One region of the Paenibacillus sp. p3-SID867 genome, then DNA from elsewhere that is predicted to be linked to it. Evidence: riboswitches for the same ligand, from Rfam matches in the RefSeq annotation. Region 1 holds a riboswitch; each other region holds the start of a gene.
What was found. A riboswitch is a leader RNA that binds a small molecule or an ion and turns the genes downstream of it on or off. The one in region 1 is predicted to bind cyclic di-AMP.
Positions count from the first base shown of each region.

Region 2: another riboswitch for cyclic di-AMP. It lies ahead of M4D81_RS31395 (resuscitation-promoting factor); the one in region 1 lies ahead of ehuB (ectoine/hydroxyectoine ABC transporter substrate-binding protein EhuB).
Region 3: another riboswitch for cyclic di-AMP. It lies ahead of M4D81_RS29285 (C40 family peptidase); the one in region 1 lies ahead of ehuB (ectoine/hydroxyectoine ABC transporter substrate-binding protein EhuB).
Region 4: another riboswitch for cyclic di-AMP. It lies ahead of M4D81_RS24630 (universal stress protein); the one in region 1 lies ahead of ehuB (ectoine/hydroxyectoine ABC transporter substrate-binding protein EhuB).

Region 1 is NZ_JAMBDM010000012.1:50,597-54,784, forward strand. Features, by position in the region: gene M4D81_RS34720 (exosporium glycoprotein BclB-related protein) at 1-546, opposite strand, end outside; cyclic di-AMP (ydaO/yuaA leader) riboswitch at 1,035-1,180, shown strand; gene ehuB (ectoine/hydroxyectoine ABC transporter substrate-binding protein EhuB) at 1,557-2,390, shown strand; gene ehuC (ectoine/hydroxyectoine ABC transporter permease subunit EhuC) at 2,392-3,045, shown strand; gene ehuD (ectoine/hydroxyectoine ABC transporter permease subunit EhuD) at 3,048-3,710, shown strand; gene ehuA (ectoine/hydroxyectoine ABC transporter ATP-binding protein EhuA) at 3,725-4,188, shown strand, end outside.
Region 2 is NZ_JAMBDM010000027.1:11,550-15,737, forward strand. Features, by position in the region: gene M4D81_RS31385 (HD domain-containing protein) at 1-407, shown strand, start outside; gene M4D81_RS31390 (TatD family hydrolase) at 505-1,269, shown strand; cyclic di-AMP (ydaO/yuaA leader) riboswitch at 1,475-1,689, shown strand; gene M4D81_RS31395 (resuscitation-promoting factor) at 1,961-3,148, shown strand; gene rnmV (ribonuclease M5) at 3,334-3,885, shown strand; gene rsmA (16S rRNA (adenine(1518)-N(6)/adenine(1519)-N(6))-dimethyltransferase RsmA) at 3,882-4,188, shown strand, end outside.
Region 3 is NZ_JAMBDM010000021.1:51,038-55,225, forward strand. Features, by position in the region: gene asnB (asparagine synthase (glutamine-hydrolyzing)) at 1-1,733, opposite strand, end outside; gene M4D81_RS29285 (C40 family peptidase) at 2,011-2,490, opposite strand; cyclic di-AMP (ydaO/yuaA leader) riboswitch at 2,495-2,628, opposite strand; gene M4D81_RS29290 (four-helix bundle copper-binding protein) at 2,987-3,316, opposite strand; partial or broken gene M4D81_RS34990 (copper-translocating P-type ATPase) at 3,699-4,188, shown strand, end outside.
Region 4 is NZ_JAMBDM010000013.1:164,412-168,599, reverse strand. Features, by position in the region: gene M4D81_RS24645 (fluoroquinolone export ABC transporter permease subunit) at 1-56, opposite strand, end outside; gene M4D81_RS24640 (ABC transporter ATP-binding protein) at 53-907, opposite strand; gene M4D81_RS24635 (TetR/AcrR family transcriptional regulator) at 904-1,536, opposite strand; cyclic di-AMP (ydaO/yuaA leader) riboswitch at 1,715-1,863, shown strand; gene M4D81_RS24630 (universal stress protein) at 1,973-2,638, shown strand; gene M4D81_RS24625 (TrkH family potassium uptake protein) at 2,690-4,084, shown strand; gene M4D81_RS24620 (glycosyltransferase) at 4,166-4,188, opposite strand, start outside.

The DNA of each region.
Region 1 (4,188 bases):
CGCCATGTTAAGCAGAGTTCCAGCAGCTCCAGTGAGGTCAATCGTACCGCCAGCCAGCGTAAACGTATTGGCCGAGTTACCAAATCCTACGAGACCAACGGATCCAACTAATCCGCCTAAAACGGTGGTCAGAGCAAGCGGTATGCCGGATGCGAATGGGATGATGGCTCCTCCTGCGGCTGCTCCTGTAGCCCCTGTTGCCCCAGTAGCTCCAGTAGCTCCAGTAGGTCCCGCAGGTCCGACAGGTCCAACAGGTCCGACAGGCCCGACTGGTCCAGCAGGTCCAGCAGGTCCTGCAATACCGGTTGTCGGTCCGGCAGGTCCCACAGGCCCGATAGGTCCGACCGGTCCAACCGGTCCGATCGGACCCTGAGGACCTACAGGTCCACGGATAGCTCTTGGGCATCGACGCTTTTTCATGCCACCGCCATGGCCTTTATGATCACCATGACCATGAGACGGGCAATGCTTTTTCTTCGCATGAATGACTTTTTTCTCTATTTTTTTAAGAGCACACAATTTTCTCTTTCTAGAAGAACGTTCCAAATGAAGCACCTCCTTTAGATTTGTTCTATACTACGCAAATACTCTCGGTACGGCATGGGTTAATAGCGCATAAATGATAGATAAACACCTATAATTTCCAGAATGTACGCTAGCCCCGGAGGCATTCATCTATTGACGAATAGCAAAACTATAGGATGAATTTCGGATCTCCCTACGATATTCATAGGCTCTGTAACGCAGCGTTTCAAAAAAAAATTTGCGCCGTAAATGTGTGGGGAAAGCTTTCACAATCCGAATGTAATTCATGGCATAAACGATCCACCATATGAATGAGTAAGGGAGGCATGTCAAATGCCTGCTATATAGCGAAAAATGAGGCTGGGATAAAATTCCTGTATCGTTGGGGAAGAGGCTTGAATGAGGCATTTTTCATGCTTGTCATAGGCCCTGGAAGAACGGCATTTCCGCCTCTGAATTTCCAGAAAAAGCGGTTAAAGGGGTTTGACTTTTCCTGAAGTTCCCTTTATCATGGACACACGCTTAGTTTCCGGCATACATTTTCCGGAAAGCGGGGGAACCAGTTTCACCAGGGGCGAGTCACTTGGAATCACGAGTGTAGGGTACCATCTTACCCGAGTCCGTCAGCTAACCTCGTCAGCAGTGGATGGGTCTTGCATACATAATGGATGTTCATAACAAAGGCCCTTAATTCTCTTTAGGGGCCTTTTCTCTATTTTTTGACCCCCTGCTGGCGGAGCTATGTCTAAATCCCCTGTTTGGTGGTCTTTTTGTATTCTGCTAAAGAGGAGGGGCAAGGCCTGCAAATGTTTAACCAAAAGCAATTAAATCGATCAGATGGCATTGGGTTTAAGCGTGGAAGGAGATGGATGAATCATCTTCCCTGAAGGTCCGGCCCATGCAAGGTATCTGAATAGGTTAAATCCTAGTTAACATATGTGTTAACATGGGTAATTTCAACATGCCATTTTTAAGCATACCAAAGTCATAATGAAAGGTTGTGGAAAGTTTTGAAAAGAGTGGTTGTACTGATGTTGTCATTGATTATGGGGGTGTCGCTTGCGGCTTGCGGTGACAAAGGGAGTACATTGGAGCAAGCCATTGAGCAGGGGTATATCACCGTGGGATTTGCGAATGAGAAGCCTTATGCCTATAAAGAGGCCAACGGGGAGCTGACAGGAGAAGCGGTTGAAATTGCGAGGGTTATTCTGGAGCGGCTTGGCATCAAGGAAATGAGGGGAGAGCTTACGGAATTCGGATCGCTGGTTGCCGGACTGCAGGCCGAGCGGTTTGATCTAATTACCGCAGGCATGTTCATTAATCCGGATCGCTGTTCTGCCGTATTATTTGCTAATCCGGAGTACAGCATCGGGGAAGCCATTGCGGTGAAGCAAGGGAATCCGCTGGGACTCGGAAGTTATGAGGATATTGCCAATCATGACCAAGCTAAGGTCGCCGTTATGACCGGTGCGGTCGAAATCGGCTATATGGAAAAGTCCGGCATTCCTGCGGACCGGATTGTGCAGGTTCCCGATCAGGCCTCGGCCATTAGCGCTCTTCAGGCAGACCGGGTGCATGCAATTACCATGACGGGGCCGTCCCTGCAGGCGATGCTGGATTCGGCCAGCGACGACAGCATCGAACGCGTGGCTGATTTCGAGCAGCCGGTCATCGACGGCGAAAGCGTTCGCGGTTATGGAGCTACGGCTTTCCGCCAAGCGGATACCGAGTTCCAGGAGGCTTATAATGCGGAGCTTCAAAAAATGAAGGAGTCGGGCGAGCTGCTGGAAATTTTGCAGAAGTTCGGGTTCACAGAAGAAGAGCTCCCGGGCGAGATGACGGCCGCTGCCCTTTGCGGGGAGTAGCATGCCGAATTCGTGGATTGATTTTCTCCCTACGCTGCTGAAAGGGGCGGAGATCACGATTGTAGTTGCTTTCTTTTCAGCCATTCTTGCGGTCGTGATGTCCTTTGCAGCCGGGTTATGCCGACTGTCGAAGCTGTGGATCATTCGCACGTTGACAGCCGTGTACGTGGAAGTCTTTCGGGGGACCTCCTTGCTGGTGCAGCTGTTCTGGTTGTATTTCGCCCTTCCGTTCATCGGCGTCGAGCTTCCGAAAATGCTGGCTGCGATCCTCGCGATCGGGCTGAACTTCGGCGCATACGGCTCGGAAATCGTTCGCAGCGCCGTGTTGGCCGTTCCGAAAGGACAATGGGAAGCCGCTGTAGCGCTTAATCTGAAGCCTTGGCAAAGACTGTGGAATGTCATATTGCCTCAAGCGTCCCTGCGAATGCTTCCCCCCTTCGGGAATCAGCTTGTGGAGCTCATCAAATCCACCTCACTGGTTTATTTCATCACGATGGCGGATTTAACGTATCAGGCGATGGTGCTCCGCAATAATTACATCTCCTGGACGACCGAGATTCTGGTGCTGCTGCTCCTCATGTATTTTGTCATTGCTACGCTTGTTTCGCTGGCAGTTCGACTGCTGGAGCGTAAATGGACAGCGGGGAGGTTATAGTCATGTGGGATTGGAACTATGTATGGGATATCCTGCCCCAGCTCTTGAGTGCATTAAAAATGACAGTATGGGTGACGATCTGCGCTTTCGCGGTGGCATTGGTCATCGGCTTGCTCCTTGCTTTTGCAGCGCGGAGCCGATTTAAGGTGCTGTCATTAATAACCAAGGGAATGATCGAATTTATTCGCAATACACCGCTGCTGGTGCAGGTCTTCTTCCTGTATTACAGTCTGCCGCTTCTTACCGGAATTTCCATTCCGGCCTTCTATGCCGGGGTGATCGGTCTCGGGCTGCATTACAGCACATATCTGTCCGAGGTGTACCGATCCGGAATCGAGGGAGTGCCGAAGGGACAATGGGAGGCTGCCACAGCACTGAATTACACGAAAGCCCAAACCTGGCGAAGTATTATCCTGCCGCAAGCGGTGCCGCCGATCATTCCGGTACTGGGTAATTATTTGATTGTTATGTTTAAAGAGACGCCGATTCTATGCGCCATAACGCTTGTGGAGATGATGCTGACGGCCAAAAATATCGTGTCGCAGTCGTTTCGTGCATTTGAACCGTATACGATGGTCGGGATTCTGTTCCTGATCATCAGTTATATCGCCTCATTGCTTGTGCAAAGGCTGGAAAAACGCATGAATCTGCAGCGTGGAAAATAAAAGGAGGGAATCAATTGAATGCCGTTGTGATCGATGAGCAAGCGGAAGCGTCGAAGGTGCCGCAGCAGGAGGGAAATCCCGATATCGCTACGGGTACAAAGCCGATTGTGAAATATACCGGCGTGACCAAGTCGTTTGGTGATCTACAGGTGCTTAAAGGCATTGATCTGGAGATGCAGCCTGGAGAAAAGGTGGCTGTGATCGGTCCGAGCGGATCAGGCAAAACAACGATGGGCCGGATGCTGATGACGCTGGAAGAACCGACCGAGGGAACCATCGAGGTTGATGGTGAGCTGCTCTGGCATATGGAAGAGAAGGGCAAGCTGGTTCGGGCCAATGAAAAGCATTTGCACCGGATGCGCTGCAATGTCGGCATGGTCTTCCAGCATTTCAATCTGTTCCCGCACATGAACGTGCTTCGCAATGTGACGGAGGCCCCACGCAAAGTGCTGGGTTTATCCAAGGAGGAGGCGGAGGA
Region 2 (4,188 bases), on a different contig from region 1:
GGACGGAGGAGGAAGATCCTCTTCTTAGCGAATTATGCGGCCGTTTCATGCACCGAAAGCTCTACAAATATGTAGAAATCGACAACATCGATCTGGAGACCATCGACGGGATACGCCACGCATTCAGTGCCGTGGGATTGCATCCGGAATATGACCTGGAGATTGATTTTCCAACGGATCTTCCTTATGATAAGGTTCATTCCGATATGCCGCTTAACGAGAAGCAAATCCTGCTTCTGGATCGGCATGATGAGCTGAAGGAAATCTCGGAGGTATCCGATATTGTACGCTCGATCAGCGGCATTCATAAAGGACGGTACCATCTTTATTATCCGGAGGAGAAGGTAAGTCCGCTACTGGCTCAAATGCCGGAGAAGATAGCCAGTGTTTTCAAACAACAACATTAACCTAGGTGGAATACAGAAACGTTGGGTTTATTTGCAATTTACCCAGCTAATGGAAGATATACGACACAGAAACGACAGGAAGGAGAGTGTGGATTTTATGTTGTTCGACACGCACACTCATATGGATGCTCCCCAATTCGACGAAGACCGGGAAGAGGCAATCCAGCGGGCGCTCGAAGCCGGCGTGACCCGGATGATCAATATTGGATTTAACCGGGAGACGATTCCGACTACGATGAAGCTGGCAGAAACTTATGATTTTATATATGCAGCGGTAGGCTGGCATCCTGTAGACGCCATTACCATGGAGGATCATGACCTGGATTGGATCGCCTCTTTGTGCAGTCACGAGAAAGTGGTGGCTATAGGAGAGATCGGTTTGGACTATTATTGGGATACGTCTCCGAAAGAAGTTCAGCACCGAGTGCTTCGGCGCCAGATCGGACTGGCCCGGGAATTGAACATGCCGATTGTCATTCATAATCGGGATGCGCATGAAGATATCGTGAGAATTTTGCGCGAGGAAAAAGCCTCCGAGGTGGGCGGTGTCATGCATTCCTTCTCCGGAAGCTGGGAAACGGCCAAAATATGTCTCGATATGGGATTCCATATTTCGTTTGGCGGGCCGATTACCTTCAAAAATGCAAAGCAGCCCAAAGAGGTTTTGGCGCAGGTTCCGCTTGACCGATTATTGATCGAAACGGACTCCCCTTACCTAACACCTCATCCCTTCCGCGGGAAACGAAATGAGACTGCTTATGTAAAATTGGTGGCGGAGGCGGCAGCCGAAATTAGAGGGTTGTCCTATGAGGAATTGGCCCAAATTACCACCCAAAATGCGCTGGAACGATTTGGTATTTAACGAAAACGAGAGCAAAAGCAATGAAAAAGGGAGCATTTTCGATTAATTAAAGTTTTTTAATCAGAAAAGGCGTTGATATTACAATATTTTAACCTTTTACATGAGAAAATGTGGTTGAATGTTGCTTTACAACCTGCATACAAACAGGATATCATCTTTTCAGTGATAAGAAGCTGCGATGTGCAGATCGCGGCCGAATATTTCATGAACCGTCTCGCTTAATCTCCGAAATTCTGGGGAACGGGGGAACCGATACCGCCGTGCATACTGGTCTGAATGCGCGCAGCTGTATTTGATTTCTTTTTCGGGTCTTTGGGGTGAATTTGAAGGATCTCGCCATGAGCGGGTATCCGGATCTAGGGCGTCTCTCTTACGTCCGAACCCGACAGCTAACTCCGTAAGCGAAATAAGAGGGGAATTCTCGTGCATACCATTTCCATGATTCTAATCATCAGGAAGCCACGTTAGAGCCTCTAGTACTCTTTCAATGGCTTTCTTTTATTTTTGAATAATGGAGAGGGGATCATCATACTCTTGGTAAACAAGGGGTGGTGGTACATGGACGGAAAGACGGGAATTGACGCAGGGTGTAGATAGATAGCAGGGCGCCTTGTGAGAAAAATTGCTATAGTCACGTCAAATGCATTCATGCGTTTACCTAGACGGCGGGACTATGAAGGAGGATGGAATAGTGGGCATTTTTCAACCTGAAGAAACCCATGAATCACAATCATCCAGCATGTCTTACGCATTGAGATGGAAGCATGACAATTTGCGTCAACTGATGTTGCTCGGTGCCATGGGTGCCGTTACGGTATCACTTCTCATATCGTTGGTCGTACATGATCAGGCAGGCAAGGAGGTTCAGCTTGTCGTCGATGGTCGTGTCACCACAGTAGAAACACGTGGATCATTGCTGCAGGAATTGCTGGATGAGCAAGCGATCACGTTGAGTCCCCAGGATCAGATTTCGATGCCTTTAAACGGCGCGATCCAGGATGGAGACCGGATCATCATTGACCGGGCAATTCCAGTCAAAGTTACAGTAGGCAGCACAACCAAAACCATATTTACATCCCAGGATACGGTTGATCATGTACTTAAAGAGGCTGGTATTACGATCCAGGGTGAAGATATAGTACAACCGGCACAGAACACGAAGCTGACCAGCAATATGATTATCGATGTCGTTCGCGTCACGAAACAAAAAGTTAAGGAGACGGAGGATCGCAATTTTCGCGTGATCAAAACAGCCGACCCATCGCTTGAGAGAGGGGATAACCGCGTTATTCAGCGGGGCGAGCCTGGTCTCATGGTGAACCATTATGAGAAGGTCTACCACAATGGCAAGCTGGTTTCCAAGACGAAGGTCTCCCAAGAGATTGAACGCAGAACGAAGGATAAAATCATTGCCGTTGGCACGAAAAAAGTGGAGAAGCCTGTCATCGTCCAGGCGGCAGCCACCGATGTAAAGGCTAAACCGGCTAAATTGTCCGGCACGAAAAAAGTAACGACCGCCAAGGCTGTCGAAAACAACGTGGTTTCTCGGGCAGGCGTTGATTTTAAATACAGCAAGGTATTGAACAACGTGTCGATGACGGCGTATTCCGCTGAGCAGCAGGGAATCGGCACACGCACGGCATCCGGCACACGCGTTACAGAAGGACGCACCATCGCCGTTGATCCTAACATCATCCCGATCGGCTGGTGGGTCTATATCGAAGGCATTGGCTTCCGTCGTGCAGAAGATACGGGCGGTGCCATCAAAGGCAACAAAATCGATGTTTATTATGATTCACTGAAATCGGCCATAAATTTCGGCCGGAAGAGCGGCCGCACCGTTTACGTGATCGGTCCGGTTAAACCTGAATTGAACTAGACGCATGAATTCCAATTTACAATACCATTCTAATGCTATACTATTTAGCTTATAATATATAATGATGAAGAAGAGGGAATATTTCCTCTTCTTTTGTTTTGTTAAGAACGGAGTATATAGGGCTAAGATGGTAGAACCTAGAGGTTGTACAAGCCTGTTTTCTTGGGAAGGAAGAGAACAAACGCATGATTAAAGAAGTGATTGTTGTGGAAGGCAGAGACGATACCGTTGCCATTAAAAGGGCCGTAGAAGCGGATACGATTGAAACGGGCGGCTCAGCGATCAATAAACAAATCCTGAAACGCATAGCGCTTGCTCAGGAGCGCAGAGGCGTTATTATATTAACCGATCCTGACCATGCAGGGGAGCGGATCCGCAAAATTGTGGATCAGGGTGTCCCTGGCTGCAAGCATGCCTTTATTCCGGAAGCGGATGCTACCCGCAAAGGGGATATCGGCGTAGAGAATGCCTCGCCGGAAGCGATACGGCGTGCGCTGGAGCGGGTCCATACCTCCTTTGAGGGCGGAGAGAGCCTGATCAGTCTGGAGGACATGCTGGAGGCAGGATTATCAGCCCATCCGGAGGCGGCTGCAAGGCGTATGACGATGGGAAACCTGCTCGGGATCGGATATTGCAACAGCAAGCAATTCCATAAACGATTGGCCATGTTTCAAATATCGCGGGAAGAATTTCTGGCCGCACTTGCACAGCTGGAAGAAGGGGGCGTAAGCCAATGAATCGGATCGAGGATATATCAACACCAAGACGGACGAAGGAGATCATCACGCGGCATGGATTCTCCTTCAAGAAGAGTCTGGGTCAAAACTTTCTCATCGATCAGAATATATTGTATAAAATCGTGGAGGCTGCAGGACTGGATGAAGATAAGGGAGCGCTTGAGATCGGTCCTGGGATCGGTGCGTTAACCGAGAAGCTGGCACAGACGGCAGGAACCGTCACCGCGGTCGAAATTGATCAGCGCCTGATTCCCATCCTGCTGGAGGTGCTGGAGCCCTATGAGAATGTGAAGGTGCATCATG
Region 3 (4,188 bases), on a different contig from region 1:
TGAATCCATTCTTCAATACCACTTATAATGATTTGTTCGATCATGATATCTCCGATAGATCCCATAAGCCATTTCTTTAAAGGTACTGGAAAACCTAGCTTGGGACGATTCAGTACATGATTAGGTACAATGTCCTCCATCGCTTTACGAAGTACATATTTCGTTGTTTTATTTGTTACACGGTATGATGATGGTATTTTACGAGCTATTTCAAACACTTCTTTGTCTAGAAATGGCACACGAACCTCTAAGGAATGTGCCATGCTCATTTTGTCAGCCTTCATTAGAATATCGCCAGGTAACCAGAAGTTAAGATCGATTAATTGCATTCTGCTAATATCATCAAGGTCTTTCGAAGTCTCATATATTTTACTGGTCAGTGCAGTTGTAGGTTCCCAATTCGCTTTCAAATTTACCATTGAAGACAAGACAAGTCTCTTTTCTTGTTCGTTAAAGATCTTAGCATTCCCCAAAAATCGTTCTTCTAAAGGAGTTAAGCCTCTTTTCATATAGTTTTTGCCATAAAAATTGAACGGAATTTCGTCTATAAATTGCTTGATGTTCCGTTTTAGGTTCGTAGGTATCCACGATAATGGTTTAAGTGAGGAGGGCTCTCTATAAATACGATATCCTCCAAACAGCTCGTCAGCACCTTCACCTGATAATGCGACAGTAATATGCTCTCTTGCCACTTGGGAAAGTCGATAGATCGCAATTGCAGACGGATCTGCTATGGGCTCATCCATATGCCACACAGCCTTAATCGTATCCTCAAAAAAACGATCAACCGATATCACTTCATCAAAATGATCTATACCCAGTTCAGTTGCCGTCCTTTTAGCATATATATTTTCATTATGCTCGCCTTCAAAACCTACCGAGAAGGTTTTTACAGGCCCTCTCTTGCTAAGATAACTGGCAATCGATGTTGAGTCTATTCCCCCAGATAAAAAACTCCCAATCGGCACATCACTCTGGGTATGAAGATTCACAGATTCATTAAGTTTATACCGGATCTCTTCAATAAATGTTTCAATTGGCCGATGTTCCGGTTCGAACTTAGTTTCCCAATATGTTTGATTCTTTATATTTCCCCATTGATCGACAATCAAATAGTGACCCGGTTCAAGCTTTTTTATTCCAGCAAACATTGTATCTGGTTGGGGCACATACTGTAATGTTAGATAATGGAACAGACTTTTTGAGTTAACGGCGGGTTTCAGACCATCTAAAGAAAGGATACTTTTAATTTCGGAGCCAAAGGCAAATTGAGTGTTATCCGTATAGTAATAGAATGGTTTTATTCCGAAATGATCACGAGCAGCAAATAATTGTTTTTTCCTCCGATCCCATATTGCAAATCCAAACATTCCACGCAGTTTTTCTAAACAATGGTCCTGATACTCCTCATATAAATGTATGATGACTTCAGAATCTGTGTTCGTTTTAAACATATGACCAAGGTCTTCAAGTTCTCTTTTTAATGATTGATAGTTATAAATCTCACCGTTAAAAACTAGCCAAAGGCTCTGATCTTCGTTGGAAATAGGCTGGCTGCCGTGTTCCAAATCAAGGATCGACAAACGGGTAAATCCTAAAGCAATCCTATCTACCAACCTAATGCCCGTTTGATCGGGACCACGATGTTTGATTGCATCGGTCATTTTTCTAATTGCTACCGTCGTTGGCAGCGAATTGTTTTCAAACATCAAAAGCCCTGTAATCCCACACATAGAAAAAGTCTTCCCTTCCGGATTATTAACTACGTAATGTAGTGTTTTTAATAAAAAAATTGATCCTTGTTTAAAAACATCAAGAAATCAATAATATATTATATACTACGAATTGTAGTTTATTTAATTTAACTAGTCAATTTTTCATTTTATGGTATTTCCATTGAAGATTAATGAATTATGTTAGATTAAATTCTTAACAAGATTTAATTCATCCTGCGATACAAAAAAACAAACCCGTGGTTTTTACCAGGGCTTGTCTAATTACAAATAAGTACTAGTGCAATCCACCAACCATTTTTGTATAACTTTGTTTAGAGATTGTACGTCTTGCTGTAACGTATCGATCCTTATAGTATGATTCCGATAAATTACTAACCCTTACTCCCTTACTACTGGAAGAATGAGCAAATTGCCCATTACCGATATAAATCCCTGCATGAGATATACCAGCACCACTTGTATTAAAGAAGACCAAATCTCCAGGTTTGAGATTTTTCTTTGCAACTGGGGTACCTGTTTTTGCCTGAGCATTTGATGTCCGTGGCAGCTCCAAATTAAACTTATCAAAGATATACAAAATAAAACCAGAACAATCAAATCCACTCGATACAGAAGTTCCCCCCCACTTGTAAGGTGTACCAACAACTTGACTTACTTCTGTACGCAATTTGGATTGATCATCAGCAAACGCATTAGTCGCACCAGCTGATAAAATAACTGCAGACCCTATTAATGAAATCATGAATTTCTTCAAACACATGCTCTCCCTTCGGATGCCTACGGAGTTAGCTAAGGGTTCGGTAGAAGGCGCCCTTTATTCCTTTTCAATCAAGAATAATTCACCCGGAATGGTTCCCCCGTTTTCAAAAATGAAACTCGGCATTAAAAATTAATTTTTTGTAACGCTACATAATGTAGTACATTTTCGTATATGTTGTCAATCCCATCCTCTAAATCCATCATTTTTTTATAAAAAGTCGAGTTTCGTTCAAATTCACCCTATAAAGTACAAATATAAGGAGAAGTTCCGCTCTTATTGTATTATTCTTATATGAACACCGACTTCTTCTAAGTTAATTATTAAATACATTTTTGTAACCACTTCTTTTTCAGCATAAGCAGAAAAAACTGTTCAAGCAGACGTTGATCTGCTCTAACAGCTATCTCCAATTTATATATAATTTTAGTTATAACTTATAATCAATAACCCTCCTTTCTCACAAGGAGGGTTATTGATTATTGAGTCTGTTCTACGCTGCCATTGCTCTACAAGCCTCTGCACATCTAAAACAAGCTTCTGCACATTCTTGACAGTGTTTTACATCATGCATTTTACATTCTGTGCCACATTCTTCACAAACGTCGGCACAGATACTACAGATCTCACGCGCATAAACACTGTTCGTTGACATTGCATGCGCAGCAAAAGCACAAATATCAGCGCATTGCCGATCCAAACGAATACATTTTGTCATCATAGCTACATTCTCTTCATCAAGACAAGCGTTGTAACAATGATTACATGCCATCATACAACGTATGCATTCCTCGATACACTTTTGGTATTGTTCATGTGACATAGTCAATATCTCCTTTCGAATTTACGATTCAAGAATTTAGGATGCACAACACTTTTTATTTGATTCAAAAAATCAAATAATGTAATCACCTCGCTTTTCATACGATTTGTAACCTATTGTTAGGTTGAATATTATATAACCCGAAGTTATGTAGATTTTATGAGGAAACTGAACAAATTTGAAAATGATTATTCTTCATGAAGACGGAGTTTTGAATCCGTGATTACTTTACTCCTTTAGGTTTAAATTAGTATTAATGGGTAACAATACTACGTGATGTAGTCCTAACATTCTTTTCTTATTACGACATTAAACTAAACATTCTTATGAAGAGGTGAATTCAATGTATAAAAACTCCAAAAAGAGCGTGAAACATCAACTAATGAATAATCATATGCACAACCACGAAATTGACAATCATCATCAAGCTATGAAACACGACCATGACCATTCCGGATCACATCATAGTACAGGGCACCCCCAACATAGCGGGGATAAACATGCTGGTCATCATGTAGATGACTTTAAGAAACGCTTTTATATTTGTTTAATTATTACGATTCCAATCATGGCTCTATCGCCAATGATTCAGATGTTCATTGGTGTACATTGGCGGTTTCCATATGACACCGTTTTACTGTTTCTACTCTCCACTTTTGTCTTCATTTATGGAGGTAAGCCTTTTCTAGTTGGTGCATATCGAGAACTAAAACAAAAGAGTCCAGGCATGATGACGTTAATATCACTTGCTATCGTTGTTGCTTACGTATACAGTTCATTAATTGTCATAGGATTGACGGATGTAGATTTCTTTTGGGAACTGGCAACCCTTATTGTTATTATGCTGCTAGGTCACTGGCTAGAAATGAAGT
Region 4 (4,188 bases), on a different contig from region 1:
AATCCGTGGCGCCACTGGAAACGCAGATCGAATACAAATAAGCTTAGGCCCTTCATACAAGCTGCCTCCCCGTTACCTCAATAAAAATTTGTTCGAGCGAGGCCTCTTGCGAATGAATGGTATCGAGGGGATAATCCTGTATCAGCTTAAGAAATTGGTTATTCTCACCGATGCCATCCAGAGAAAATACCGCCCCCTTTAATTCGCCATCCCTACTGTATTCGACTCGGACCTCCTTTCTTCCCTTACGAAGTTTCAACTCTCTGGGTGAATCGATTAATTTGATTTCACCGTCGACGATAAAGGCTACCCGATCGCAAAGTTCTTCTGCCGCTTGCATATTATGCGTTGTTAGTAGAACCGTCTTACCGGCAGCCTTTTTGGCAAGTATCAATTCTTTCATTCGGTGGGCATTGACCGGGTCTAATCCGGATGTAGGCTCATCCAGAAATAGGATTTCTGGATCATGCTGTAACGCCCGACAGAAATTCAACCTCATCTTCATGCCCTTGGATAGCATGGAAACCTTCATATTCGCGGCATCTGTTAGATCGACTTGTTCCAGCAGTTTCATGGGATCCTCCGTCTTCCCCTTGTAAAGGGAACGAAAGAGCTTTAAATTGTCGAGAACCGAAAATTTGCTGTAGAAGTTCGGGAATTCAAAAGCTACTCCGATTCGCTCATAATAATCGGGACCGGTATCCCTGATTTCATTGCCCATGACTTTTATACTTCCTTGATAACCTTTCAGGACACCGATCAGCAGTTTTTGCGTCGTACTTTTACCAGCGCCGGACGGGCCGAGAAAGCCAAAGATTTCGCCAGGCGGGATGACAAAATCAAGTCCATGCAGGGTCGGCTCTTTCCGATTCGGATACGTGTAATGAAGCCCTCTTACTTCGATCACAACGCTCCATCTCCCTTCGGCGTATTAGACACCGCAAGCATACCGGCAGATAATAACTCGACTAGCAATTCGATCGTAGATGTAAATTGCTCCTCTCCAATCTCTTTTTGGTGCAGCGTAAGCAGTGCCAAGGATCTGATCATGCCCACGATGGATTCGGGTGCCGTACCAGGTAAAATGCCAGCCTTCTGCCAAGCCGTAATCACAGGCAAGAGCGCGTCTTGATCCTCCGTAAAGTTACGCTCCAGCAAGTCTTTCGGCAATTTCCTGAACAACAGCTCCATCTCCCCGCGATCCATCATCTGCCGAAGCATCGGGCTCTCGTCCATCATCCTAAGTGAATATAAGAGAAACCGTTTAATGCTTTCCTTACTGCAGACCTCTTCAGGAGGGAATAAATCCAGAACGGCATTGCGAATTCGCTGCTCCTCCTCCAGAATCAGTTCATAATATAATTCCTCTTTCGATCCGAAAAACATGTAGAACGAGCCTTGGGCAATGCCGGCGGCCTTCGTCAGATCTTCAACACTCGTTTTGCGAAGGCCCGCCGTTTCGAAATGATGGCGTGCCTCCGTCAGCAGTTTTTGGCGTATCCATTCACGTTCTTCGTCCGAGAATTTTTTGGGCATGTTGCACTTCACATCCTTAATCAGGCCATTTGTGATTCTGTGAATAATTTTATTTTATATTCATAAAAGTACTCCCCAAAGTCCCGTTTGTCAATATATTTGATATGATGTTGTTTACTTATCGGTAACTGTTTACTTTCAGCATGTTTTAGCATAATATTTATTACGATAAATTTCATACGCATAAATGCTTAATCCTCTATGAGGAACGGGGGAACCAACAAAGCGACTAAGCTTTAGGGGTGAATTCTTTCTGGATAAGAAGGAACGGGAACTCTCAATCCCGAATCCGACAGCTAACCTCGTCAGCGTCTTGGGAGAGAACACTCTTACTACTTTGACTTGTCCATGATCCGTACAACCAAGGCCAGGAAGCAGAACTGTCTCTGCTTCCTGGCCTTTTTTGTTAACGCTGTAGTGCTTAGAAAAGAAAGGAATGATTATTCTGCTTAATAATGAAAAGATACTGGTATGCGTGTATTACGGTCCAAACGGAGAACGTCTCATCCGTCGAGGCGGCGAATTAGCCAGACTGCTTAAGTGCCCCCTGTTTGTGTTGAGCGTTATACCCTTGCGTGAAGGTGAGTTAGATCAGGCACAAGAAAGGTATATGGCTGAGTGGCAAGTGAAATGCAACGAGTATGGGGCAACCTTCATTGTCAAAACGAATGAAGATCGCAAGGCTTCAGAAATCATAGCGGAAACCGCCAAGAATCATCAAATTACCCAGCTAATCATCGGACAATCCGGTCAAACGCGATGGCAGGAAATTACGCGTGGTTCGTTTGTTAACGAACTCCTAAACCAGATAGGCGAAACGGATTTACACATTGTCGCGGTTCAAAGGATGGATGATCCAATAGCTGACACCCATGAACGGGGAATTCGAGTCACTGTTTACAGTGATGGTTCTCATTATCTGCTTGGCAGTAAGGAATCCGGGGGCGATCCAATAGCCGAAGGTCTATTTTTCAAAGAGTTAAATACCGATTTTGACACCGGCGTGCTGAAAATAAAAACAGACCACGACATCCACTACTTGAAAATAAGTCACGGGAAAGTGGTAGACTCGTCTTTTTTTACAAAACAGAGAAATGTATGAGAACGCAGCGATCAATAAAGAATGGGGGTGGAACTTGTGAAAAGAACATTTATGAATGCAAACAATCGAAATACACAACATTCCGCTCCTAACACAATGGAGTTGTTTATCAACAAGCTTAAAAAAAATATGAGTCCCCCTCAACTCATCATGCTTGTCTTTTTCACTTTAATAATAATCGGGACCACATTGCTCGTGCTTCCCTACTCTTCCTCCACCGGGAGGTCAATTGGTCTGCTGGATGCTTTATTTACAGCCACCTCAGCAATATGCGTAAACGGGCTCGTTGTCTTGGATACCGGTAGTGTTTTTTCGACTTTTGGACAAGTCATTATCATGATCTTGATTCAAATTGGCGGGCTCGGCTTTATGACCTTTGGCGTGATGGTTGCCATTGTTCTGGGGAAGAGAATTGGCTTGAAGCAACGAATGATTATTCAGCAAACCACGCATTCGACCTCGGCACAAGGTTTGGTTAAATTGTCCATGTATATGGTACTCATTGCATTCGCGTTTGAAGCCTTGGCTACGATTATCCTCACGCTCCGCTGGCAACAGGACGTCGGGTGGGGACAGGCAGCTTATTACGCCCTTTTCCATTCCGTTTCGGCATTCAACAATGCCGGATTCGCCCTGTGGTCTGACAGCCTTACCCCCTTTGTCGGCGATCCGATCGTCAATATTACGATTGTCTTGTTATTCATCATTGGAGGTCTCGGCTATATAGTCATTGTGGATGTATTCCAAAAACGTTCATGGAAGAAGCTTTCGCTTCACTCCAAGGTTGTCCTAGTCGGAACAGGAACGCTGTCCCTGCTCGGTTTTCTATTTATATACTTTTTGGAGAGCTGGAATCCGTCAACCTTTGGCCAATTGAGCGAAAGCGAACAAGTGCTGGCTGCTTTTTTCCAAGGCATAACGCCTCGAAGCTCGGGGTTTAACACGATAGATATCGGCAGCATGCTGGCGGCTTCTCAGTTTTTCATTATTATTCTGATGTTCATCGGTGCTGCCTCCGGAGGAACAGGGGGCGGTATTAAGATCAATACGCTTGTTGTACTCATCCTAGCTACGATCCAAACCTTTCGCGGGGGTGGTCAAATCCATGCCTTCAAGCGCAAAATAGCAGGAGAAACCGTTATGCGCGCCTTGGCCGTTGTCATGAGTTCTTTGGTGGTCGTGCTGGGCGTTTCCCTGTTGCTGACCATCTCTGAAGGAATGCTAGAAGAACATTTCTTGGAAGTGTTGTTTGAAGCGACCTCAGCATTTAGCACCACCGGTTTGTCGATGGGATTGACAAGTGAATTGTCCCCCGTGGGGAAAGTCATTGTAGCGATAACGATGTTTGCCGGCCGTCTGGGTCCCTTAACGCTCGCTTATGCATTGGCTCAAAAAAAACGCACCTCCAAAATTGGTTACGCGGAAGATCATATCTTGATTGGGTAACTCAGGGTTCCCAATCAAGAATTTTCTTGTCCATTAATACTTTAACTTTTGGTACACATATCCCTTGTTAAAGGAATTCTCTCAATAGTAATCATGCAACCGTC